DNA from 3 places in the Edwardsiella tarda ATCC 15947 genome. Region 2 is predicted to be linked to each of the others. Evidence: predicted binding sites of a transcription regulator. Region 2 holds the regulator's gene; each other region holds the start of a gene.
What was found. Region 2 encodes CRP, which controls carbon source genes, mostly activating them, when cyclic AMP is high. Its sites were predicted from a motif close to ATGTGANNNNNNTCACAT; they were not measured.
Positions count from the first base shown of each region.

Region 1 (8,229 bases), 820 kb from region 2:
TGGTGGGAATGGTCTCGCTGATCTTACTCGGCGTGCTGCTTTCCAATAACCGCCGCGCTATTCGAGTGCGCACCGTGGCGGGTGCCTTTGCGGTTCAGGTGTGCCTCGGCGCCTTCGTGTTGTACGTGCCGGCAGGGCGCGACATGTTGGGGGCGATGTCTAGCGGCGTAGCAAACGTTATCGCCTATGGCAATCAAGGTATTTCCTTCATGTTCGGCGGGTTAGTGTCCGACAAGATGTTCGAAATGTTCGGTGGCGGTGGCTTCGTCTTTGCCCTGCGCGTCTTGCCCGTTATCGTCTTCTTCTCCTCGCTGATCGCGGTGTTGTACTACCTGGGCATCATGCAGTTGGTGATCCGTATCCTGGGCGGTGCGTTGCACAAGTTGCTGGGGACTTCTCGTACCGAGTCACTGTCGGCGACGGCCAACATCTTCGTCGGCCAGACCGAGGCACCGTTGGTGGTGCGTCCCTATGTCGCGACCATGACGCAATCCGAATTGTTCGCGGTGATGTGTGGGGGGTTAGCCTCCGTCGCCGGTTCGGTACTCGCCGGTTATGCGCAGATGGGGGTACCGCTGGAGTACCTGATCGCGGCCTCCTTCATGGCGGCGCCGGGTGGCCTGTTGTTCGCTAAGCTGATCGTGCCGGAAACCGAGCAGACCCATGACCGTGAGGATGCCAGTGCGCTGGTGGCTGCCGAAGATCGTCCGGCTAACGTGATCGATGCTGCGGCCTCGGGTGCGGCGTCCGGTTTGCAGTTGGCGTTGAACGTCGGCGCAATGTTGTTGGCCTTTATCGCCTTGATCGCCTTGCTGAATGGCATGTTAGGGGGGATCGGTGCATGGTTTAACTACCCGCAGCTCTCTATGGAGCTGATCCTGGGGTGGCTATTCTCCCCGCTCGCCTTCCTGATTGGTGTTCCGTGGAGCGAGGCACAGGTTGCCGGCTCTTTCATCGGCCAGAAGCTGATCGTTAATGAGTTTGTGGCCTATATGAATTTCGGCGAATACTTAAAGCCGGATGCGGATGTCGCGGCGGCAGGCCTGCAGGTACTGTCGACGCATACCAAGGCGATCATCTCTTTTGCCCTGTGTGGCTTCGCTAACCTCTCCTCGGTCGCGATCCTGTTGGGTGGGCTAGGTAGCATGGCACCGAAGCGTCGCCATGACATCGCGCGTTTCGGCCTGCGCGCCGTGGCGGCCGGTACCCTCTCTAACCTGATGAGCGCGACCATCGCCGGTTTCTTCCTGGCGTTGTAAGTCGCGTCTTGACGGACAAAACCACCCCGGCCCACGGTCGGGGTGGTTTTTTTATTGTCAGCTTTAAACCACCTCCTCGGGAGGTGGTGATTGTCCCTGTGAGGCTATAGCCTGAAGGAAGCCCATGCCAGAAAATTCCAGCTTACTCACCACAAGTAAGAAGGAAATCACTGACATGAGCAGTTATAGAAGTTCAGCACATGTATTCTGGCGTTGCAAATATCACTTGGTGTGGACGCCAAAGTATCGCTACAAGGTTTTAACAGGGGCGGTAGGTAAAGAGCTTTATCGCTCAGTTTATATACTTTGCAATATGAAAGATTGTGAGGTACTTGAATTGAATGTTCAGACAGACCATGTTCATCTTGTCGTGATGATCCCACCGAAACTCTCGATCTCAACGCTGATGGGCGCCCTGAAAGGGCGCACAGCTATTCGTCTCTACAACAAGTTTCCGCATATACGAAAGAAGCTGTGGGGTAATCATTTTTGGGCGAGGGGATACTTTGCAGACACAGTTGGAGTGAACGAAGAAATTATCAGACGCTACGTGAGGCATCAGGATAAGAAAGATCAAGAATACGAGCAGCAAATGGCGTTATTACAGGATTAAAACGAACAAGGCCCCCTTTTAGGGGGCCCCATTTAAAGCCACCTCTTCAAGAGGTGGATTTTTACAGATACAGCGCCGGGCGGATCACGCGTGTCACACCACGAACGGCTAACGCCTCGGCTAGCCGCTCAATCGCTTCCCGATCGGCTCGGCGCCACGCCGCCGCCGGGCCATAGACGCCGTGGGGGTGAAAGGCATTCAGGCGTACGGGGACTTCACCGAGCGTCAGGATGAACTCGGCTAGCGCGTCACAGTGGTCGAGGTAGTCGCTGTACTGTGGGATAACCAATAGACGTAATTCCGCTAGGCGATGTTGCTGGGCTAGCCAGCGGATGCTCTGCAGGATGCGCCGATTGCCGCGCCCGGTCAGCCAACGATGTCGCTCGTCTCTCCACGCTTTCAGATCGACCATGACGCCATCACACCAAGGGAGTAGTCGCGCCCAACCACTCTCTGCCAATTCACCATTGCTGTCGACCAGGCAATTGAGCCTTTGCAGCAGTGGATCTTGCCGAATCGCCTGGAATAACGCCTGCAGAAAGGGTAACTGCAGCGTCGCCTCACCGCCACTCACGGTGAGACCATTGATGAATGGCGCTTGGCGGCGTAACTGTAGCAAGACCTCCTCGACACTCAGGGAGAAAGCCATCGGACTGGCTTGGTGCGGGCAACGTTGCAGGCAGGTGTCGCACTGCTGGCAGCGAGACGCATCCCAGACCACCCGCCCGTCACACAGACTGAGGGCCTGGTGTGGACACGTCGCGATGCAGAGGCCGCAGTGATTACAATGGCCGATGGTGTAAGGATTGTGGCAGCTGCGACAACGCAGGTTACAGCCCTGTAGAAACAGCACCAAACGACTACCCGGCCCATCGACGCAGGAGAAGGGCAGGAGCTTATTGACTAAAGCGCATCTGCTGCTCATGGCTGATCACCCGTGCGCGTCGTTCCAACATGCCGCTATTACGAGCAGCCTCCTCAGCCAGCCAAGTGGTATTCAGGCGTGACCCCTCGCGCTGAAAACGCTCCAGGTCGGATTTTCGCACCATATAGCCCGTGACGCGTACCAATTCGCTACCCGCAACGTTGGCGGTGAACTCACGCATCCCGACGGAAAAGGCGCCCAGGCAGAGTTGCATCAGTGCCTGGGGATTACTTTGCACGGTGGGATCCAGCGTCAGGATATCGCTGATGCCGGCGGGGTAATAGGCATGATGCGGGGCGACAGTCAGCAGGTGGCTGACGGGATCCGGTTCTTGACCGTAGGGCAGGCGAGCTCCGGGGGTAGTACCGCGATCGCTGCTGATGCCCGATTGAGCATGCAGTAGGGCATGCTGCCGCCAGGCGTGGCGCAGGGGTGTCGTCTCGACAAAATCCGCGAGCCAGGCGCTGATGCGGTAAGCCAAGGCATTGGCCTGTGCATCTTGGCCATAGTGCAGCGCCGTTCCCGCCTGCTGAGTAAGGATCTCGACCGCCTCGGCGAGGGCGAAGATACCGAACATTGGCACGAAACGTGCCGGATCGATCAGCCCCTCTCGTACCAGGAAACTCTGGCTAAAGAAGTGAGAGCATTCGAACAGGAAGTCGGCGCGGGCGTTGAGGATGGCGATTTGCCGTTGGCAGTAATCGGGCAGGGTACGTTGAAAGAAGTCCTCTTCCCCTTGGCTACGTAGCGCGACCTCTTTTAGGTTCAGGCGCACCAGCGTACTGCCGCCCCCAGCCAGTGGCAGTGAATTATAACAACTGACGATGCCATAGCCGCCCGCTGTGAAGATCTTATCATGTAGCGCGGCATTGGCGATATGTGGCTTGGCGCAGTGACAGATGTTCTCGATGGCGTGTTGTAGACAGGCGTTGGAGGTGAGGTCGGGATGGTAGAGGAGCGTTAGATTGGGCGTGACCTGCGCGAGCTCGGCGTCGACGCGTAAGAAGAGGCGTGTTAACAGGTTATCCGACGGCCCCAGGTTGGCATGCATAAAGGCATCGGGAAAAGTGCGATCCAGATAACGCCAAAATCGTTTTATACGGATATATAATTCGTTTTCTGTTAAAATTCCAACATACGGTAGTAATAGTTGATCTAAATGCCCCAAAAATACCGGCATGGATGTGACGGATGGGACATGGTGATACAGAATAACCAGCATGGCGAGGGCGTCATCGAAGTCTTGCGCCGGTTCGAGCTCCAGCCAAGTCGAGCCTTGAGCGAGGAAACGGGCGTAGTCCGGCAACACGTAACGTGGCTTGTAGGGGGCATGGCCTTCAAACATGTCACAGATGACGCCTTCCTCCAACGCCTGCCGAGCATCGTCGGGCAGGGGTGGATAGGGCAGGTGATTTTCCGCCTCCAGCGCTAAGAAGTGGCGCTTCTGTTCGGGAGAGAGGTGGGGATCGCAGGCGATGGCCATGCCGCGTTGGCGTAGTGTGCTATCGATGATCTCAGACATAGTTGCAACCGTTAATGATGGTGATGGCAACCAGATTACGAATAAGTGGGCAGGAGAGGATTGATCCGCCTCGCAGCTGACTGAGTTTATGGATCACCAGGATAATAATTGCGAGCTATTTGTGATCGCCATCGCATATGTATCGATAATGTTGCATTTGGATTTTCATCTAATGTGACATTGAACACAAATATGACGGAGGTTTTGTGTTCAAATCATCACACCAGAAGGGCTTTGTGCGGTGAGAAGGATCTCAGTGTCATCCGGCGCATCCGGGTGTCTCTTCAGGGAACCAAGTCCGCTCGCCAACGTGTGGGATAACTTGACGGTGTAGACCGTTAGCACCTCCGTCCCCGTTTTTTTTGATTGAACCGGCATGGGCCGCGTTCAGCCAGTTGGAGAGTATTATGACCGAGTTACAAACTGCCGCTCAGCGCGCACTGCGCCTGATGGATCTCACTACCCTGAATGACAACGATACCGATGAGAAGGTGATCGCGCTGTGTCATCAGGCTAAAAGCCCGGCGGGCACCACTGCCGCGGTATGTATTTACCCTCGCTTCATTCCGATCGCGCGTAAGACCCTGCGTGAACAAGGAACGCCTGAAGTCCGCATCGCGACGGTGACCAACTTCCCACACGGCAATGATGATATCGAAATCGCGCTGGCGGAAACCCGTGCGGCGATCGCCTATGGCGCCGACGAAGTGGATGTGGTCTTCCCGTATCGTGCATTCATGGCGGGGAATGAGCAGGTGGGCTTCGATCTGGTGAAAGCCTGTAAAGAGGCCTGTGCCGCGGCTAACGTACTGCTGAAAGTGATCATCGAAACCGGTGAGCTGAAAGAAGAAGCCCTGATCCGCAAGGCCTCAGAAATCTCTATCAAGGCCGGCGCCGACTTTATCAAGACCTCGACGGGTAAGGTACCGGTCAATGCGACCCTGGAGAGCGCGGAGATCATGATGAGCGTGATCCGTGACATGGGTGTGGCACAGAGCGTCGGCTTCAAGCCTGCCGGTGGCGTGCGTACGGCGGAAGATGCCGCACAATACCTGGCACTCGCCGATCGTCTGTTGGGTGAGGGCTGGGCCGATAGCCGCCATTTCCGCTTCGGTGCCTCTAGCCTGCTGGCCAGCTTGCTACAGACCTTGGGTTATGACGCCAAGGGTACCGGTAGCAGCTACTGATGCCCATTCAGGTCGCTGCGGCGGCCTGATCACGATGAACAGCTTTTACCTCTGAGGGATCGCGTAGACGATCCCACTCTAACAATCGGCTTAACAGGGGGTTACCTTGTTTCTAGCACAAGAAATTATTCGTAAAAAGCGCGACGGCCACGCATTGAGCGAGGAGGAGATCCGCTTCTTCGTCAATGGTATCCGGGATAACACCGTTTCGGAAGGGCAGATCGCCGCGCTGGCGATGACCATCTTTTTTCATGATATGACGATGGCAGAGCGTGTCGCCTTGACCATGGCGATGCGTGACTCAGGGAGCGTGTTGGATTGGCGCGCACTGCATCTGAATGGCCCGATCGTCGATAAGCATTCGACGGGGGGCGTGGGTGACGTTACCTCATTGATGCTGGGGCCGATGGTCGCGGCCTGCGGCGGTTATGTGCCGATGATCTCCGGGCGTGGCTTGGGACATACTGGCGGTACGCTGGATAAGCTAGAATCTATACCAGGCTTCGATATCTTCCCGGACGATAGTCGTTTCCGTAGCATTATTGCTGATGTCGGCGTCGCGATTATCGGGCAGACTACCTCACTGGCACCGGCAGATAAGCGTTTCTATGCGACACGCGATATCACGGCCACCGTGGACTCCATTCCGCTGATCACCGCCTCGATTTTGGCGAAGAAACTGGCGGAGGGGTTGGATGCCTTGGTGATGGACGTGAAGGTCGGCTCTGGCGCCTTCATGCCGACTTTCGAGCTATCTGCCGCGTTGGCCGAGGCTATCGTTGGGGTGGCTAATGGGGCTGGCTGCCGTACGACGGCGTTGCTGACCGACATGAACCAGGTGCTGGCTTCCAGCGCAGGTAATGCGTTGGAGGTGCGTGAAGCGGTACAGTTCCTGACGGGCGAAGCCCGTAACCCGCGCCTGTTCGAGGTGACCATGGCGCTGTGTGTCGAGATGTTGATCTCCGGTAAGTTAGCCGCCGATCAGGATGAGGCTCGCAGTAAGCTGCAGGCAGTCCTGGATAATGGCAAGGCGGCCGAGGTCTTCGGGCGCATGGTAGCCGCACAGGGGGGGCCGCTTGACTTCATTGAGCATTATGACCGCTATCTGCCGCAGGCCGTGTTGAGTAAGCCGGTATTTGCGGAACAAACTGGTATTATCACGGCGATGGATACTCGGGCGCTGGGAATGTCCGTCGTCGGTCTGGGTGGCGGTCGTCGCCAGGCCAGCGATAGCATTGATTACAGCGTGGGGCTGACTGAGATGGTTCGCCTGGGCGATAAGGTAGACGCGCAGCGTCCGTTGGCCGTGGTGCATGCTCGCGATGAGACGAGCTGGCAACAGGCCGCCGAGGCGGTGCGGGCGGCGGTGACGCTGGGCGAACATGCGCCTGAAGCGACGCCGGTGGTGTATCGCCGTATCACCCAGTAGAGGTTAAGCCAATAGCAAACCGAGTCTGATGATTTTGGCCCGTTCGTGCGTCTCGAGACGCCGGGCGGGCGCTTGGCGCGTAAGCGCGGGAGAGTAAGATGAAACGTGCATTTATCATGGTTCTGGATTCCTTTGGCATTGGTGCGGCCAAGGATGCGCAACGCTTTGGTGACGAAGGGGCCGATACCCTGGGACACATCGCCAGTGCGTGCGCTCGCGGTGAGGCTGACATCGGGCGTAAAGGACCGCTGCATCTGCCCAACCTGTGCCGTCTGGGGCTGGGCAAAGCTGCCCAAGAGTCCACCGGACGCTTCCCTGAGGGGTTAGACGAAAACGCGGAGATCATCGGCGCTTATGGTTATGCCAACGAGCTCTCCTCCGGTAAAGATACGCCGTCAGGCCATTGGGAAATCGCGGGCGTGCCGGTGCTGTTCGATTGGGGTTACTTCCACGAGCATCAGAACAGCTTCCCGCAGGCACTGCTGGATACCCTGGTTGAGCGCGCTAACCTGCCGGGCTACCTGGGTAACTGCCACGCCTCTGGCACCGTGATCCTCGATGAGCTGGGCGAGGAGCACATGCGTAGCGGCAAGCCGATTTTCTATACTTCTGCCGACTCGGTATTCCAGATTGCCTGCCATGAAGAGACATTCGGGCTGGAAAGACTGTATGAATTGTGCGAGATTGCGCGCGATGAGCTGACCAAAGGTGGCTATAACATCGGGCGCGTCATCGCGCGGCCGTTTATCGGTGATAAACCTGGTCAGTTCCAGCGTACCGGTAACCGTCACGATTTGGCGGTAGAGCCGCCGGCACCGACCATGCTGAAGAAGCTGGTGGATGAGAAGCAGGGCGAGGTGGTCTCCATCGGTAAGATCGCCGACATCTATGCCAATGTGGGTATCACCAAGAAGGTGAAGGCGACCGGCATCGATGCGCTGTTCGACGCGACCTTACAGGAGATGCGTCAGGCGGGGGACGATACTATCGTCTTCACCAACTTCGTCGACTTTGACTCCTCCTACGGCCACCGTCGCGATGTCGCCGGTTATGCCGCGGCGCTGGAGCTATTCGACCGTCGCCTGCCGGAGATGTTGGCGCTGGTGCAGCCGGATGACATTCTGATCCTGACCGCCGACCACGGTTGCGATCCGACCTGGCACGGCAGCGATCATACACGTGAGCATATTCCGGTACTGGTTTACGGCCCGAAGGTCAAACCGGGCTCCCTCGGTGAGCGTGATACGTTTGCCGATATTGGCCAGACGGTGGCTCAGTATTTCGGTCTGTCGCC
Region 1 is NZ_CP084506.1:3,054,324-3,062,552, reverse strand. It holds gene DCL27_RS14185 (NupC/NupG family nucleoside CNT transporter) at 1-1,259, shown strand, start outside; gene tnpA (IS200/IS605 family transposase) at 1,435-1,872, shown strand; gene DCL27_RS14175 (YjjW family glycine radical enzyme activase) at 1,934-2,797, opposite strand; gene DCL27_RS14170 (YjjI family glycine radical enzyme) at 2,769-4,319, opposite strand; gene deoC (deoxyribose-phosphate aldolase) at 4,727-5,506, shown strand; gene deoA (thymidine phosphorylase) at 5,613-6,935, shown strand; gene deoB (phosphopentomutase) at 7,034-8,229, shown strand, end outside.
Region 1: a site for CRP is predicted at 4,439-4,456, ahead of deoC (deoxyribose-phosphate aldolase). Genes of this name have one in related genera too.

Region 2 (8,229 bases):
GCGCGAGATGGCGACGGCGCTGCCTCAGCTACATCGCCGTGCGGCGCAAGGGTGGTTGAGCCAAGGATTCCCGGCCGAGGCGATTCATCACGCTCAGGCGGCCGGCGACATGGCGCTGTTGTGCGATATTCTGTTGCAGCATGCTTGGAGTTTATTCCACCAATGTGAGCTGGCGTTGCTCGAGTCCTGCCTGAATACACTGCCTTATGACGCCTTGATCCAACATCCTAGTTTGGCGTTGTTGCAAGCCTGGTTAGCACAGAGTCAGCATCGTTATAGTGAGGTGAATACCCTGCTGGCGCGCGCCGAGCAGGAGATGGCGCTGCGCCAGATTACGCTGGATGCGGCGCTGCATGCCGAGTTTAATGCCTTGCGTGCTCAAGTGGCGATCAACGATGGTCGGCCGGATGATGCCGAGCGCTTGGCGACGGAGGCGTTGCGTCATCTACCGATCGGTAGCTACTACAGTCGTATCGTCAGTAGCTCTGTCTTGGGTGAGGTATTGCATTGTAAGGGCATGCTGGCGCGGGCCTTACCGATGATGCAGCAGACCGAGCAGGTGGCCCGTCGTCATCAAGCCTATCATTATGCGCTCTGGGCCCTGTTGCAGCAGAGTGAGATCCTGATTGCCCAAGGCTTCTTGCAGGCGGCCTACGAGACCCAGGATAAGGCGTTTGAACTGGTCGAGGAACAGCACCTGCAACAGCTCCCGATGCACGAGTTCCTATTGCGTATCCGCGCCCAAGTACTGTGGTCATGGATGCGGCTGGATGACGCCGAGCGCGCGGCGCGTGAGGGGTTGGCGGTGTTGGCAAATTTTGAGCCGCAGCAGCAGTTACAGTGCCTGGCGCTCCTGGCTAAGTGCTCGCTGGCGCGGGGCGATTTGGATAATGCTGGGCAGCATCTACGCCGTTGTGAGGCGTTGTTGCAGTCGGGTAACTACCATAGCGACTGGTTGGTGAATGCCGATAAGGCGCGGGTGATCTACTGGCAGATCACCGGTGATCGTCAGGCTGCGGGTAACTGGCTATTACAGGCGGTGCGTCCGGCGGCGCCGGATAATCACTTCCTCCAGGGGCAGTGGCGCAATATCGCCCGCGTACAGATCATGCTGGGGCAGTATGAGGAGGCGCAAGCGGTTCTGGAGGCGTTGAACGGTGCGGCGCGTCGTCTGCGATTGGTGAGCGATCTGAACCGTAACCTGTTGCTGAGTAACTTGTTGTATTGGCATATGGATCGGAAGAGCGAGGCGTTGCGGGTACTGATGGAGGCGCTGAGCCTGGCCAACCGCACCGGCTTTGTCAGCCACTTTGTCATCGAGGGTGAGGTGATGGCTCAACAGTTGCGCCAACTGTTACAGCTCAATACCCTGCCGGAGTTGGAGGTACATCGCGCGCAACGTATCCTGCGCGACATTAACCAGCATCATCGGCATAAATTCGCGCATTTCGACGAGAAATTCGTCGAGCGGTTGTTGAATCACCCTCAGGTGCCGGAGCTGATCCGCACCAGCCCCTTGACCCAGCGTGAATGGCAGGTATTGGGGCTGATCTATTCCGGGTACAGTAACGAGCAGATCGCCGACGAGTTAGCGGTCGCCGCCACCACCATCAAGACCCATATTCGGAATCTGTATCAGAAGCTGGGGGTAACGCACCGCCAAGAGGCGGTACGTCAGGCGCAGGACATCATGCGCCTGATGGGGTACGGGGTGTGAGCCGCTATTAGCGCCAGATCAGCAGGACACAGGCGGCGGTGAGGGCGCCCATCGCGAGATTGAAGGCGAACCAAGCATGCCGGCTTTGCAGTAAGCGGCCAATCAGTGTGCCGAAGCCGAGCCATAGGATACCGGCGATGAGATTGATCAGCACCATCGCCAGGCTGATGAGCGCTACCGTCGTCGGATAGTCGCTGCCGGGTAGGGTAAAGCTGGTTACGGCGCCCAGCGTCATCAGCCAGGCTTTGGGGTTAAGGAATTGCAGTAACCACCCCTGATGCCAACGGATGGCTCGCGGAGCGAGTGTCGCCTCCGACGCGGTGGGCGTCAGGCGAGTATAGCGTGAGGTGGCCACCTTCCAGGCGATATACAGCAGATAGAGGCTGCCGAGCCCTTTGAGTAGGGTATGCAGCGTCGGGTAGAGTAACAGCAGGCCGCCGATGCCGAAGGCGACCAGCAACAGCAGAGTCTGCATGCCCAGGATGATGCCCAACATTAATGGCCAGGAGGATCGCCAACCGAGGTTGGCACCGGAGGTGGTCAGCAGCATGTTGTTGGGGCCCGGCGTGATCGCCGCCACCCAGAGGAATCCGACTAGAGAGAGGAACAGGGTGCTGTCCATGCCGATTAGGCTCCGCATCGTAGGGAAAGAGATGTTTTGACCCTAACAGTGTGCTATTGATGATACAACGCGTCCTTCGATGAATTTTCTTCAGCTACCATGAGCGTCACGCCATTTTCACCCGCGCCTCTGCTGCGCAACCCGCATCTTCAGACACTATTGCCGCGTCTGTTACGTCGCCGCGTGGCATTGACGCCGACCTGGCAACGGCTCACCTTACCGGACGGCGACTTTATCGATCTGGCCTGGAGCGAGGCGCCGCTTGCCGCACGCCATAAGCCGCGGGTGGTGCTCTTTCACGGATTAGAGGGTGGTTTTTATAGTCCCTATGCTCATGGTCTGCTGCAGGCGTGTCGTGCGGCGGGATGGTTAGCGGTGGTGATGCATTTTCGCGGCTGTAGTGGTGAGCCTAACTTGCTGCCACGTTTTTATCATTCGGGCAAGACCGGCGATGCGCGTTTCTTCCTCGCATGGTTACGCCGAACGCTGGGTGAGGTACCGACGGCGGCGGTCGGCGTCTCTCTCGGGGGGAATATGTTGGCCTGCTATTTGGCGGAGGAGGGATCGCAAGCGCCGTTGACGGCGGCGGTGCTGGTCTCGGCGCCGTTACAGTTGGCGGCCTGTGCGGCGCACTTGGAGAGTGGGGCGGGGCGTTTTTATCAACGTTACCTGTTACATGAGCTCAAGCGCAGCGCGTTGCGTAAACAGCGCTGTTATCCCCAGTTACGAGCGCTCGATCCGCAGCAGATCCGGCGGTTGCGTCGGTTGCGTGAGTTTGACGAGCAGATTACGGCGCCGCTGCATGGTTTCGCCGGCACGGATGATTATTATCGGCGTTGTAGCGCGTTGCCGCGTCTGGCTGCGATTCGCCAGCCGTTGTTGATCTTGCAAGCGCGTGACGATCCTTTCATGACGGCGGCGGTGATCCCGGACAGGGCACGGCTACCGTCTAATATCGACTATCAGCTCACCGAGTTCGGTGGACACGTCGGCTTTATCAACGGCACGCTACGGCGCCCGTCCCTGTGGTTAGAGCAGCGTATTCCCGAATGGTTAGCCTGTTATTTGGAGTCAATGACGTGATCATTCCTTGGCGAGATATCGCCCCGACAACATTGGATAATTTAATCGAAGCCTTCGTGTTACGTGAGGGAACCGATTATGGCGAACAGGAGAAGAGTCTGGCACAGAAGGTTGAGGATGTGCGCCAACAGCTGATAAGCGGCGAGGCCGTGGTTGTTTGGTCTGAACTTCATGAAAGTGTCAATATTATGGCGCGTAGCCAGTTTAACGGGGACGATTAACGCTAATCGCTCGCTTTTCTTGGTGATTTAGCGCAGGCTACTGTGCAAATAAGGTGCAAAAATAATTCCGTTGGGAAAAAAAACGCGGCGAACAGTGAGCTATTCCATGCTGAAACGAGACAGTGCGAGACAGTTGGGTCAAGCTATGCTACAAACTAAGCCGACATGCACCTTTAATGGAATGAAGCGGGTATAGATCAATAAGGTCGGGTAGCAACTCCCTTAGGCTAATAAAACTATATTCGACAAGTGCAGTGCTATAACAGGTTACTAGGCAGTTTCCCGGCTCCGCCGCCTGGCGGGGCGCGTTTGGCGCACGGGGATGCGATAACAACAGAGGATAATAGCGAATGGTTCTCGGCAAACCACAAACAGACCCAACCCTTGAATGGTTCCTGTCCCATTGCCATATTCATAAATATCCATCAAAAAGTACTTTGATTCACCAAGGTGAAAAGGCGGAGACGCTTTATTACATCGTGAAGGGATCTGTCGCGGTACTGATCAAGGATGAAGAGGGCAAGGAGATGATCCTCTCTTACCTGAACCAGGGCGATTTCATCGGTGAGTTGGGCTTGTTTGAGGAAGGACAGGAGCGCAGTGCCTGGGTTCGGGCGAAAACTGCCTGTGAAGTGGCTGAAATTTCTTATAAGAAATTCCGTCAGTTGATTCAGGTAAACCCGGATATCTTGATGCGATTGTCCGCGCAGATGGCGCGTCGCCTGCAAGTGACGTCAGAGAAGGTCGGTAACCTGGCTTTCTTGGACGTTACCGGCCGCATTGCCCAGACGCTGTTGAATCTGGCGAAGCAACCGGATGCGATGACGCACCCGGACGGTATGCAGATTAAGATTACGCGTCAGGAGATCGGTCAGATCGTCGGTTGTTCGCGTGAAACGGTCGGTCGTATCTTGAAGATGCTGGAAGATCAGAACCTGATCTCGGCCCACGGTAAAACCATCGTCGTCTACGGGACGCGGTGATTTTTCGCCCGCGCCGCCCTCGTGGCGCGGGACTCTCTCCATCCCCAGGATGGTGCTCATGTGGCGGCGGTTTATCTACCACCCGGAAGTGAATTATGCACTGCGTCAGACGCTGGTCTTGTGTCTGCCGGTGTTGTTCGGGTTATTGATTGGCCAACTGCAACAGGGGCTACTGTTCTCGCTGGTTCCCGTCTGCTGTAACATCGCGGGCCTGGATACACCACATAAACGCTTCTTTAAACGCCTGGCCGTGGGTGGTTCGCTATTCGCGCTCGGTAGTTTTCTCTTGCAGCTTGCCTTGTTATGGCAGGTGCCTGTGCCGTTGGCGATGCTTTTTCTGGCGTTATTGCTGGGCGTCAATGGAGAGATCAGCCCATTGCATGCCCGCTTGCTGCCCGCCACGTTGGTCGCCGCCATCTTTACTCTGAGTATGGTCGGCATGGTACCTATCTGGCAGGCACCGCTGCTGTATCTGGTGGGGACCGTCTGGTACGGTGCGTTTACTTGGTTCTGGTTTATCCTGTGGAAGGGGCAGCCGATTCGCGAGACGCTGAACCAACTCTATTTGGAGTTGGGGGATTATATCGAGGCCAAGTACAGCTTGCTGACGCAGCATAGTGATCCACAGACGGCCTTGCCGCCGTTGTTGAATCGTCAGCAGAAGGTGATGGATCTGATCACGGTGATCTACCAGCAGATGCACATGCTCTCTTTGGTTCATAACCCCGAGTACAAGCGCCTGGTTCGCTATTTTCAGGTGGCGCTCGATCTGCAAGAGCATATCACCGTCAGTCTCTCTCAGCCGGAGGAGGTGCAGACGCTGGTGGCGCAGAGCCAGGCCGAGGCGATCATTCGGCGCAATGCCCAGGTCGTCGCTGGGCGCCTGCGGGTGGTGGCGGATGACATTCTCTATCACCGTTATCCGCAACACTTCTCCATGCAGCCTGAGGTCTCCGCGTTGGAGAAGCTGGCCAGTCGCTATCCCGACAACCCGGTGGGGCAATTCTGTTTGCACCACTTTAGCCGCATGGCACGTTTATTAGAGCGCCAGCGTCCCCTCTATCAACGCCAACTGATGGCGACGCAGCAACGCCTGCCGTTTTGGCCGGCGTTGCGCGCCTATTGTTCACCGAAGTCTGGCGCGCTGCGTAATGCCTTGCGCCTCGGGCTGACCCTCGCCGCCGGTAGCGGCTTGGGGATCTTACTGGCATTGCCTAAATCTTACTGGATTATGTTGACCACGATGCTGGTGATCCAGAATGGGTATAACGCGACGCGGGTGCGGATCCAGCACCGTGCGATGGGGACCTTTGCCGGTCTGATTATCGCCGCTGGCCTGTTGCAACTAACGTTGAGCGAGGCGGTGATGTTGTTGGTGATGTTGTTGGTGACGCTGGGGGCTTATCTGGTGTTACGCAAGAACTACGGCCTGGCCGTCATCGGCTTTACGGTCAGCGCGGTATTTACTCTGCAATTGTTGGCGCTGAATGGTTCGAACTTCCTGGTGCCGCGCCTGGTAGATACCCTATTGGGCTGTATCCTCGCCTTCGCCAGCACGATCTGGCTGTGGCCACAGTGGCAGAGTGGTTTGTTGCGAAAGAATGCCCATCAGGCGTTGGAGGCGTATCAGGATGAGCTGCGTTTGCTCCTCTCTGCCGACGTGGGGGTCAGCGAGCAGGCGTATGCGCGTATGCGTAGCAACCAGGCACAGAACACGCTCTACTCCTCTCTTAGCCAAGCGATGCAGGAGCCGGGCTTCGACTCACGCTATTTGGCCGATATGCGTCTGTGGATCACCCACAGCCAGTTTATCGTCGAGCACCTCAATGCCATGACGATCCTGGCGCGAGAGCACTATATGCTGACGCCACGTTTGGCCCAGGACTACTTGCAGTGTGGCGAGATTGCCTTGCAGCTCTGTCAGCAGCGTCTGGAACACGATGGGCCGAGTAGCAACGATAACCAGGCGATTCCGATCCCGGAGCCACAACAAGGCATGCCGATGACGCCGATGGAGGTCCATCTGCGGCGCATCCTATCGCATTTGCGCACCATGCATACCATTTCGTCTATCGCTTGGCGTCAGCGCCCGCATCACGGCTTGTGGCTCAGTCGTCGGTTACGTGACTGAGAGGTGGGTGACGCGGTGGTGGTCGCTTGATGACGGGAGTGGTTGGCAGGTGAAAAGGCGCTTGTGGGCGTACTCTGCTAACAAAACGGCCGCGCGAGGCGCGGCCGGGGGAGTCTTACGTCGGGTGAATTTCCCCGCCGTCTCGCGAGCGATCAATAGTAAGAGTGGTCGCCGCGCTGGTGCTCAGTCAGATCGCGCACCCCTTTCAGTTCCGGGAAGCGTTGCAGCAACTCTTTTTCGATCCCCTCTTTCAGGGTGTAATCCACCATTGAGCAGCCATTACAACCGCCGCCGAACTGCAGGATGGCGTAACCTTCATCGGTGATCTCCATCAGCGAGACACGACCGCCGTGACCGGCCAGCTGCGGGTTGATCTGCGATTGCAGGATATACTCCACGCGTTCAATCAGCGGCGCATCATCGGCCACTTTACGCATCTTGGCGTTGGGCGCTTTCAGGGTCAGTTGTGAGCCAAGCTGATCGGTAACGAAATCGATCTCGGCGTCTTCCAAAAACGGCGCGCTGATTTCGTCGACATAGGCGCTCAGCTGTTCAAAATCCAGTTTACGATCATTGGCCTCAACGGCGTCCGGCGGGCAATAAGAGACGCCGCATTCGGCGTTGGGCGTGCCGGGATTAATGACAAAAACCCGGATCTGAGTACCCGGTTCCTGATTTGCCAGCAATTTGGCAAAGTGCTCTTGCGCTGCTTCGGTAATACGGATCATGGCATCTGCTCAATAGTTGACTTCTCCGGTCGGTTATAATACGCCGATCGTAAAATGCTCACAAGGTGCGACACAGACAGATAACCTCTACCGACATCACACCTTGTGCGATTAGTCGTTGGCTGATCTCACTCAAGGTACTGCCGGTGGTGACCACGTCATCGACCAACAATACCCGCCGCCCTGTCAGAGCGGGATGGCAGGTGAAAGCCCCGCGTAGATTGCGCCGCCGCTCGGCGGCGCTCAATCCCTGCTGTGGCGGTGTGGAGCGAACGCGCCGTAACCAATGTGGCCGGTAGTCCGCCTGCAGCCAATGCGCCAACGGGCGAGCCAGTTCGGCGGACTGATTGTAGCCGCGCCGCCAGTGACGTCGTCGGTGCAAAGGTACCGCCAGTAGCAGATCGGGACGCATTGAGGGGATATGGCGCCGAGCCTGGAGGTAACTCAATAGCATCAGGCGTGCCAAGGGGAAGGCCAGCGGCCACTCTCCCCGGTATTTGAAGCGTTGGATCAGGGTGGCCAGCGGTGGTTGATAGTCACCGGTGAAGATCAGCCGTTGCCAGGGGGGCGGACGTTGTAGACAGCGGCCACAGGGGCGTGTGGCATCGGCACTGGGAAGGCCACAGCGTGGGCAGCAGGGTGGAGGAAGCGGGAGTGCTCGGCGACACGGCGTACAGATACCGACAGGGGCTCGGAGTGGCAGGCGACAGATCGCACAGCGTCCATGAAGTGATACCATGTGCG
Region 2 is NZ_CP084506.1:234,877-243,105, forward strand. It holds gene malT (HTH-type transcriptional regulator MalT) at 1-1,717, shown strand, start outside; gene DCL27_RS01120 (LysE family translocator) at 1,725-2,339, opposite strand; gene DCL27_RS01125 (hydrolase) at 2,439-3,422, shown strand; gene DCL27_RS01130 (YheU family protein) at 3,419-3,643, shown strand; gene crp (cAMP-activated global transcriptional regulator CRP) at 3,994-4,626, shown strand; gene DCL27_RS01140 (YccS/YhfK family putative transporter) at 4,685-6,757, shown strand; gene nfuA (Fe-S biogenesis protein NfuA) at 6,910-7,485, opposite strand; gene DCL27_RS01150 (phosphoribosyltransferase family protein) at 7,544-8,224, opposite strand.

Region 3 (8,229 bases), 460 kb from region 2:
GCGGACCTCATAGTCGAACAGGGGCGCGTAGTGCAGGGTACTGCGCGGCAGGATGTCAGAGGTTAGCACCAGATCCAGTTCGCCGCGTTGCAGCGCAGGTTGTGGATCGAAGGTAACGCCGGAGTGGAAGTCGAGCGTCACCTGTGGGAAGGCGGCCTGAAATTGACTCAGGGCGGGCGTGAGCCATTGAATACAACTATGGCACTCGATAGCCAGGCGCAATGTCTGGTATGCCGGCTCCTGACACTGCTGCAATGCCTGTTGAACCTGCGGTAACACATGTTGCGCCAGGGCGAGCAGGATTTCTCCCTGCGGAGTTAAGCGCAGAGGCTGGCTCTTACGCACGAATAGGCGATAACCCAGGCGCTGCTCCAGATCACTGAACTGATGGGACAAGGCCGACTGGGTCTGGTGTAGCTGGGCGGCGGCGGCGGCCAGCGAGCCACAGCGATGCAGCGCTTGGAGCGTCCGGAGATGTTTCAGTTCGATCATGAGAAGCCTTCAGTCAATGAGTGAACAGATTGCGCTTGAGTCCTCTACACTACCTGTCGATTATGGATGTGTAAACATCTGGATGTCTAAACATCCATAATTGATTGTCGATGCCGGTTGACGCCGGGCGATAGGTGAGAGGAGAGAGTGAGACGATGACGGTAATCAGCCATACCCTAGGTTTTCCTCGCGTCGGCCTGCAACGCGAGTTGAAGAAGGCATTAGAGGCGTATTGGGCCGGGAAGGTGTCGTCACAGGCGCTGTTGGCCTGTGGCGCCGAGCTGCGGGCGCGCCATTGGCGCCAACAGCAAGAGGCTGGCGTCGATGTGTTGCCAGTGGGCGATTTTGCCTGGTATGACCATGTGTTGGCGACCAGTCTGATGGTGGGAAATGTCCCCGCGCGCCATCGTCGCGCCGACGGGACGATCGATCTGGATACCCTGTTTCGTATCGCGCGTGGCCAGTCGCCTGGCGCCCAACCGGCGGCGGCCGCGGAGATGACCAAGTGGTTTAACACCAACTATCACTACATTGTGCCGGAGTTTACTCGTGACCAGCCTTTCTTCTTAGGCTGGCGCCAGCTATTGGAGGAGGTCGACGAGGCACTGGCGCTTGGCCACCGGGTGAAACCGGTGCTGTTGGGGCCCGTGACCTACCTGTGGCTAGGCAAGGAGAAGGGGGAGCCCTTTGATCGTCTCAGCCTGCTCGATGCGCTGCTACCCGTTTATCGTCAGGTGTTGGTGGCACTGGCCGAGCGCGGCGTGGAGTGGGTCCAACTGGATGAGCCGGCGCTGGTACTGACGTTGCCGCCGGCGTGGCGTGAGGCCTATCAACGAGCCTATCGCTATCTACAGGGGTCGGTGAAGCTGCTGCTGACCACCTACTTTGGCGCCATCGGGCATCACCTGTCGTTGATCCGTACGCTGCCGGTACAGGGGCTACATGTCGATCTGGCTCAAGGGGATGATGACCTGGCGAACCTGCATCGGGCATTGCCGTCAGACTGGGTACTGTCGTTAGGCGTGATCAATGGGCGCAATGTTTGGCGCGCCGATCTGGCCGATTGGCAGCAACGGCTACAGCCTTGGGTCGGCTCGCGTCCACTCTGGCTGGGGAGTTCCTGTTCGTTGCTGCATTCTCCTATCGATCTAGCGGCGGAAAGCGAACTGGATGAGGAGCTACGCAGTTGGTTCGCCTTTGCCCGGCAAAAGTGCGCGGAGTTGGCATTATTGACGCGTGCCCTCAATACGTCGGATCGTGAACGAGAAGCCTTGCTCGCGTATAGCGCGCCGCTCTATCGACGCCGTCACTCCGCGCGGGTACATAACCCGGCCTTGGCTGAACGCCTGGCGGCACTGAGCGAGGCGGATACACGGCGTACCAGCGCCTATCCGCAACGGGCGCGCCATCAGCGCCAACGTTTCAATCTGCCCCTCTGGCCGACTACCACCATCGGTTCGTTTCCCCAGACGCCGGCTATCCGTGCGCTGCGGCTCGACTTCCGCCGTGGCACGTTGACACCACAACACTATCATCGTGGGATCGGTGAGCAGATCTGCCAGGCTATCCGCGAACAGGAGTTGTTGGGACTGGATGTGCTGGTGCATGGCGAGGCCGAACGTAACGATATGGTGGAGTATTTCGGCGAGCAACTGGCGGGATTTGCCTTTACGCGTCATGGCTGGGTGCAGAGCTATGGTTCACGCTGCGTTAAACCGCCGATAATCATCGGTGATATCAGTCGCCCCGCCCCGATCACCGTCGAGTGGGCGACCTTCGCTCAGGCTCAGACCTCGCGTCCGGTGAAGGGGATGCTGACAGGGCCGATCACCATGTTGTGTTGGTCGTTCCCGCGCGAGGATCTGCCGCGTGAGGTGATCGCTCGCCAACTGGCGTTAGCGTTGCGCGATGAAGTCGACGATTTGCAGCGGGCGGGAATCGGCATCATCCAGATCGATGAGCCGGCGTTGCGTGAAGGGTTACCGTTGCGCCGGGAGGCGTGGGCGGCGTACCTGGAGTGGGCAGTGGCAGCCTTCCGTCTGACGGCGGCGGTTGCACACGACGATACGCAGATCCATACCCATATGTGTTATTGCGAGTTCAATGACATCATGGCGGCGATTGCGGCACTGGATGCCGATGTGATCACCATCGAGACCGCGCGCTCCGACATGGAGCTGCTGGAGGCATTCGCCCGCTTCGATTATCCCAATGAGATAGGTCCCGGCGTGTATGACATTCATTCACCGAATGTAGCACAGGAGGCGGCGATGGTGGCGTTACTGCGTAAGGCGGCTGAGCATATTCCGGCTGAGCGGCTGTGGGTGAATCCCGACTGCGGCTTAAAGACCCGTGCTTGGGCCGAGACGCGTCAATCCTTGGCTAGCATGGTCGCGGCGGCACGCCGCTTGCGGGAGGAGGCAGGGATGCGCGACGACTGAGTCGTCGGCCGGGCATTGCCCGGCCTGGATCGCGCGAATGAGTGTGGTTACGCCGCCAACAGACGACGCGCTGCCTCGACCACGATGCGTACCGCATGGGACTCGGTCTGCTTCATGGTTTCCGCGTTAGGGATCTCTTGCTGGGTGCGGTTGACGATGACCCCGGCCACCATGCCGGCACGCAGCCCCTGGCTGGCGCACATGGTCAGCAGCGTGGCGGACTCCATTTCGAAGTTCATTACGCCCATCTCCTGCCACTCTTTCATCGAGCCACGGAAGCGACGGGTGACGCGACCAGAGAAGGTATCGTAGCGCTCCTGGCCCGGGTAGAAGGTGTCCGAAGAGGCGGTGACGCCGATATGCGTCGCGGCGCCGATAGCCTGGGCGGCTTCGACTAGCGCGGTGGTGCAGGCGAAGTCGGCCACGGCCGGGAATTCCATCGGGGCGAAGTGCAGGCTGGCGCCATCGAGGCGTACGGAGGCGGTGGTCACCAGCACATCACCGACATTGATATGCGGCTGAATGGCGCCGGTGGTGCCGACGCGCAAGAAGGTACGGATGCCGAGTTGCGCCAGCTCTTCGACGGCGATAGACGTCGATGGGCCACCGATGCCGGTGGAGCAGACGATAACCGCCTGACCATCCAGCTCGGCACGCCAGCTGGTGAATTCACGATGAGAGGCCAGCTTGACCGGATTCTCCATCAGTTTGGCAATTTTTTCTACGCGCTCCGGGTCGCCGGGCACGATGGCCAGTGAGGCGCCGTGCAGATCGCTCTTGGCCAGTCCGAGGTGAAATACTTCAGGTTTAGACATCGCTGCTGACTCCTGTGTCATCGTTTTATCCTCCAGTGAGGAACAAGAAATCACTCTACTGAAGTTTATAGGACAAATGCGTGATTTGAGTCACTCTGTGTGAAGAAACGATATCAGTAGTGACAAAATATTGTGACTATTTTCACATTAATGGCGTGATTTGGCGAGATAGTAGGCAGCCATCTTGTGATCGGGACAGCAGAAGCATGGGGGGAGAATGAGCGTCGCTCATCAGCCGTGCCGTGCCGCTTGGCGGCATTTTTCGACCGCTTAGTGAGCCAGGCGACCGCTTAATCAGTGTAGGACAGGATGGTGGCGCGGAAGCGGTTAGGGTAATCCCTGAGAAATCCTCAGGGGAGAGTATAACCATGCAACATGCGATTACCTTCGTGGTGGCGACGCTATGTATTCTGGCGATTTGCTACCGCCTGTACGGCCTCTTCTTCGTGAAGAAAGTCTTACGTGCCGACGACAGTGAGGTCACACCGTCGCACACTTACGAAGATGGTAAAGACTATGTACCGACCAAGAAATGGGTCAACTTCGGTAGCCATTTTGCCGCCATCGCCGCCGCGGGTCCGCTGGTGGGGCCGGTACTGGCCGCGCAGTTTGGCTATCTACCCGGGCTATTATGGCTACTGATCGGCTGTGTCATCGGCGGCGCGGTACACGATACCGTGGTACTGTTCGCCTCGATGAAACACCAGGGAAAATCGTTGTCCGAGGTGGCGAAGGCGGAACTGGGGCCGATCGCCGGCTGGTGTACCGGGTTGGCGATGTTATTCATCATCACCATCACCATGGCCGGTTTATCGATGGTGGTGGTCCATGCGTTGGAGCGTAACCCGTGGGGGACTTTCGCCGTCTTCATGACCATCCCTATCGCCATCGGCGTCGGGTTGTGGGAGCGCATCACCGGTAGTATGAAAGGGGCCACCTATGTCGGTATTGCCGCTATCATCCTGTGCGTCTTTGCCGGTCCCTATATTCAGCACACCACCTTTGGCGAGTGGCTGACCTGGAAGTCTTCAACCGTAAGCCTGTTATTGCCGGCCTATGCCTTCTTCGCTACCGCGCTGCCGGTGTGGATGTTGCTGACACCGCGAGGCTACCTGTCCAGTTTCATGAAGATCGGCGTCTTCGGCGCGCTGGTGGTGGGGGTGGTTTTCATCAACCCGGCGATCCAGTTCCCCGCCATCACCCAATTTATCCATGGTGGTGGCCCGGTTCTCTCCGGTCCGGTATGGCCGTTTATCTCGATTACCATCGCCTGCGGCGCCATTTCGGGCTTCCATGCCTTCATCGGCTCCGGCACCACGCCAAAGCAGATTGATAAGTGGAGCGACATTCTGCCGGTGGGCTTTGGGGCGATGCTAGCAGAGTGTGTGGTCGGGGTGATGGCGTTGATCGCGGCCACCTCACTGCATCCGGCGGATTACTTCGCCATCAACTCCAGTGCTCAGGCTTGGGCCGGGTTGGGGATGGAGGTGGTTCACCTGCCGCAGCTGAGTCAGGAGATTGGTTTGGATCTGTATGGCCGTACCGGCGGGGCCGTGACCCTGGCCGTCGGCATGACCGACATTTTTATTCGGGTGCCTTGGTTTAGCAGTCTGGCATCCTACTTCTTCCAGTTCGTCATCATGTTCGAGGCAGTCTTCATTCTGACGGCGGTCGACTCTGGGACGCGCGTCGCGCGCTATCTGCTGCAAGACTTCCTCGGCGATCTGTGGGCACCGCTGAAACGTACCGATTGGTTGCCTGGTTCGATCTTCTGCTCCATCGTGGCCTGCCTACTGTGGGGGTATCTCCTTAACTCCGGCGATATCAACTCGGTATGGGCGTTGTTTGGGGTTTCCAACCAGTTGATGGCTTCTGTCGGTCTGATCATCGGAGCGACAATTATCCTGCGTCTGGCGACGAAGCGTGTGTATATGCTGACGTGTATCGTGCCGCTGGTTTACCTGTTCATCACGGTGAACTATGCCGGTTATTGGATGGTAAAAAACGTCTACTTCAATCCGCAGGCGGCGGGGTATAACCTGTTCAACGGTACCATCTCTATCATCATGTTGGTGCTGGGGATGGTGATCCTGCTGTCGGCATTGCGTAAGTGGCGTGAGCTCTGGGTGAAACGCGGCAGTGAGCTGGCGACGGCTCAGGCCGAAGCGGCTGCCTAACCAGCGCGTCTCCCGCTTAACCAAAAACCAACGGCCGATTTAGCGGCCGTTGGTTTTTTCTCGCTCTCACTGCGGGTAAGCTGGGCATCCAGCTGTCGTATGAGGAGTGAGGCGTGTTAGATAGCATTATTCAAGGCATTGTCGAATTTGTCCGCCAGCATCAGGCTTGGGCGGTCCCGCTGGTCTTCGTTTTATCCTTCGGCGAGTCGCTGGCCTTCATTTCCCTGCTGTTGCCGGCGACGGTGATCCTGTTCGCGCTGAGCGCCCTGTTGGGCGAGGGCGGCGTAGCTTTCGTCCCGGTCTGGATGGCGGCGGCGAGCGGTGCCTTTCTCGGCGATTGGCTTTCCTACTGGCTGGGCTATCGCTATCAACATCAGATCGGCCATGTCTGGCCGTTGTCGCGTAATCCGCACATCTTGCAGCGCGGCCACCGTTACTTCGAACGGTGGGGATTCTGGGGGGTTTTCTTCGGCCGTTTTCTCGGCCCGTTGCGAGCGGCGGTGCCGTTGGTGGCAGGCATTTGCGCCATGCCGCAGCGCTACTTTCAGTTGGCGAATCTGCTATCGGCGCTGATCTGGGGTGCCGGTATCTTGGCGCCCGGCATGTTGGGGATACGCTGGTTGGGACAGTGGATGGGTTAACCTGGCGCGAATAATGCCGCGCCGTTTCACATTCTGCAGTGTTAATCTCTGGACATCCATACAGGTGCTGATTACCGTGTCGGACGAGACAACGGAGGCGGAGGCAGGGTGGATAACGCGATAATATGGGTCGTCATAGCGGTGTTCGCTGGCGCGCTGATTGGTTGGTTGACGGCTTCGCTGCGAGCTCAGCAGGTCAGGGTGCTGCATGAACAGGCGTTGGGGGCGTTGGAGAGCCAGTTAGCCGCCGCACAGGAGCGCATCAGCCAACAGCAACTATGGCACGAGGAGTACGAACGGCTTAATCAGGAGCTACGCGCATTGCGCGAGGTTAACAGCGCACAGGAGGCGGAGCTACGCGAGGTGACGATTCGCCTGGAAGAGACACGCATGGGGGCGGAGGAGAAGCAGCGTTTGCTGCTGAATGCCGAGCAGCGGCTCAACGTTCAGTTCGAGAATCTCGCTAACCGTATCTTCGAGCACAGCGGGCGGCGGGTCGAGGAGCAGAATCGCCAGAGTCTCGATGCGCTCTTGATGCCACTGCGCGAACAGCTAGACGGCTTCCGTCGCCAGATTAATGATAGCTTCGGCCAGGAGGCGCGAGAGCGTCACACCTTGACCCATGAGATCCGCAACCTGCAACAGCTACACGCTCAGATGGCGCGTGAGGCGCTCAACTTGACGCGTGCCCTCAAGGGGGACAATAAGACGCAGGGGAACTGGGGCGAGGTCGTACTCAGTCGGGTATTGGAGTCCTCGGGCTTACGCGAGGGGTATGAGTACCATACGCAGGTCAGCGTGCAGACGGAAGATCGCGGACGCATGCAGCCCGATGTGGTGGTGCATTTGCCCCAAGGTAAGGATGTGGTGGTGGATGCCAAGATGTCGCTGGTGGCCTATGAGCGCTTCTTCAACGCGGAGGATGAGGCGGTGCGTGAACAGGCGCTACAACAGCATATCCTGTCGTTACGCACCCATATTCGCCAGTTGGGGCGTAAAGATTATCAACGTCTACCCGGCCTACAGACTCTGGATTACGTGTTGATGTTTATTCCGCTCGAACCGGCTTTCCAGGCGGCCATCGATCGCGATCCGGAGCTGATTAGCGAGGCGTTACGCCATAATATTATGCTGGCCAGCCCGACGACCTTATTAGTGGCACTACGCACCATTAATAATTTATGGCGTTACGAATATCAGAGTCAAAATGCGCAAAAAATCGCGGATCGTGCCGCTAAGCTATACGATAAGGTGCGCTTATTCGTCGATGATATGTCTACACTCGGACAAAATTTAGAGCGCGCTCAGTCAAGTTATCGTCAGGCAATGAACAAACTGAGTCACGGGCGTGGTAATCTGATAGGCCAAGTGGAAAGTTTTCGCGGGCTAGGCGTGGAAGTCAAGCGCCCCATCAGCCCGCCTCAGGTCCAGGATACCGGCCCGTTGTCAGCGGACGGAGAACGCGTCGCGGCAGCCTGCGTGGAGGCCGCATCCCCTGCTCGTTTCTCCACCCCCTCAGCGCCGGTAACGCCTGCCCTCCACCCCGTTGATGTTGATACTGTGTCGCTCCCCTCGGGCGACGTTGACGTTGAGGTGCCCTCGCCGCGGCCGGGTGCCATGCAACCACCAATTTAGGCTAAGGAAAGAAATGGTAGATCAAACG
Region 3 is NZ_CP084506.1:3,412,882-3,421,110, reverse strand. It holds gene metR (HTH-type transcriptional regulator MetR) at 1-492, opposite strand, end outside; gene metE (5-methyltetrahydropteroyltriglutamate--homocysteine S-methyltransferase) at 648-2,933, shown strand; gene udp (uridine phosphorylase) at 2,981-3,748, opposite strand; gene DCL27_RS15820 (carbon starvation CstA family protein) at 4,117-5,925, shown strand; gene DCL27_RS15815 (DedA family protein) at 6,039-6,566, shown strand; gene rmuC (DNA recombination protein RmuC) at 6,675-8,201, shown strand; gene ubiE (bifunctional demethylmenaquinone methyltransferase/2-methoxy-6-polyprenyl-1,4-benzoquinol methylase UbiE) at 8,215-8,229, shown strand, end outside.
Region 3: a site for CRP is predicted at 3,879-3,896, ahead of udp (uridine phosphorylase). Genes of this name have one in related genera too.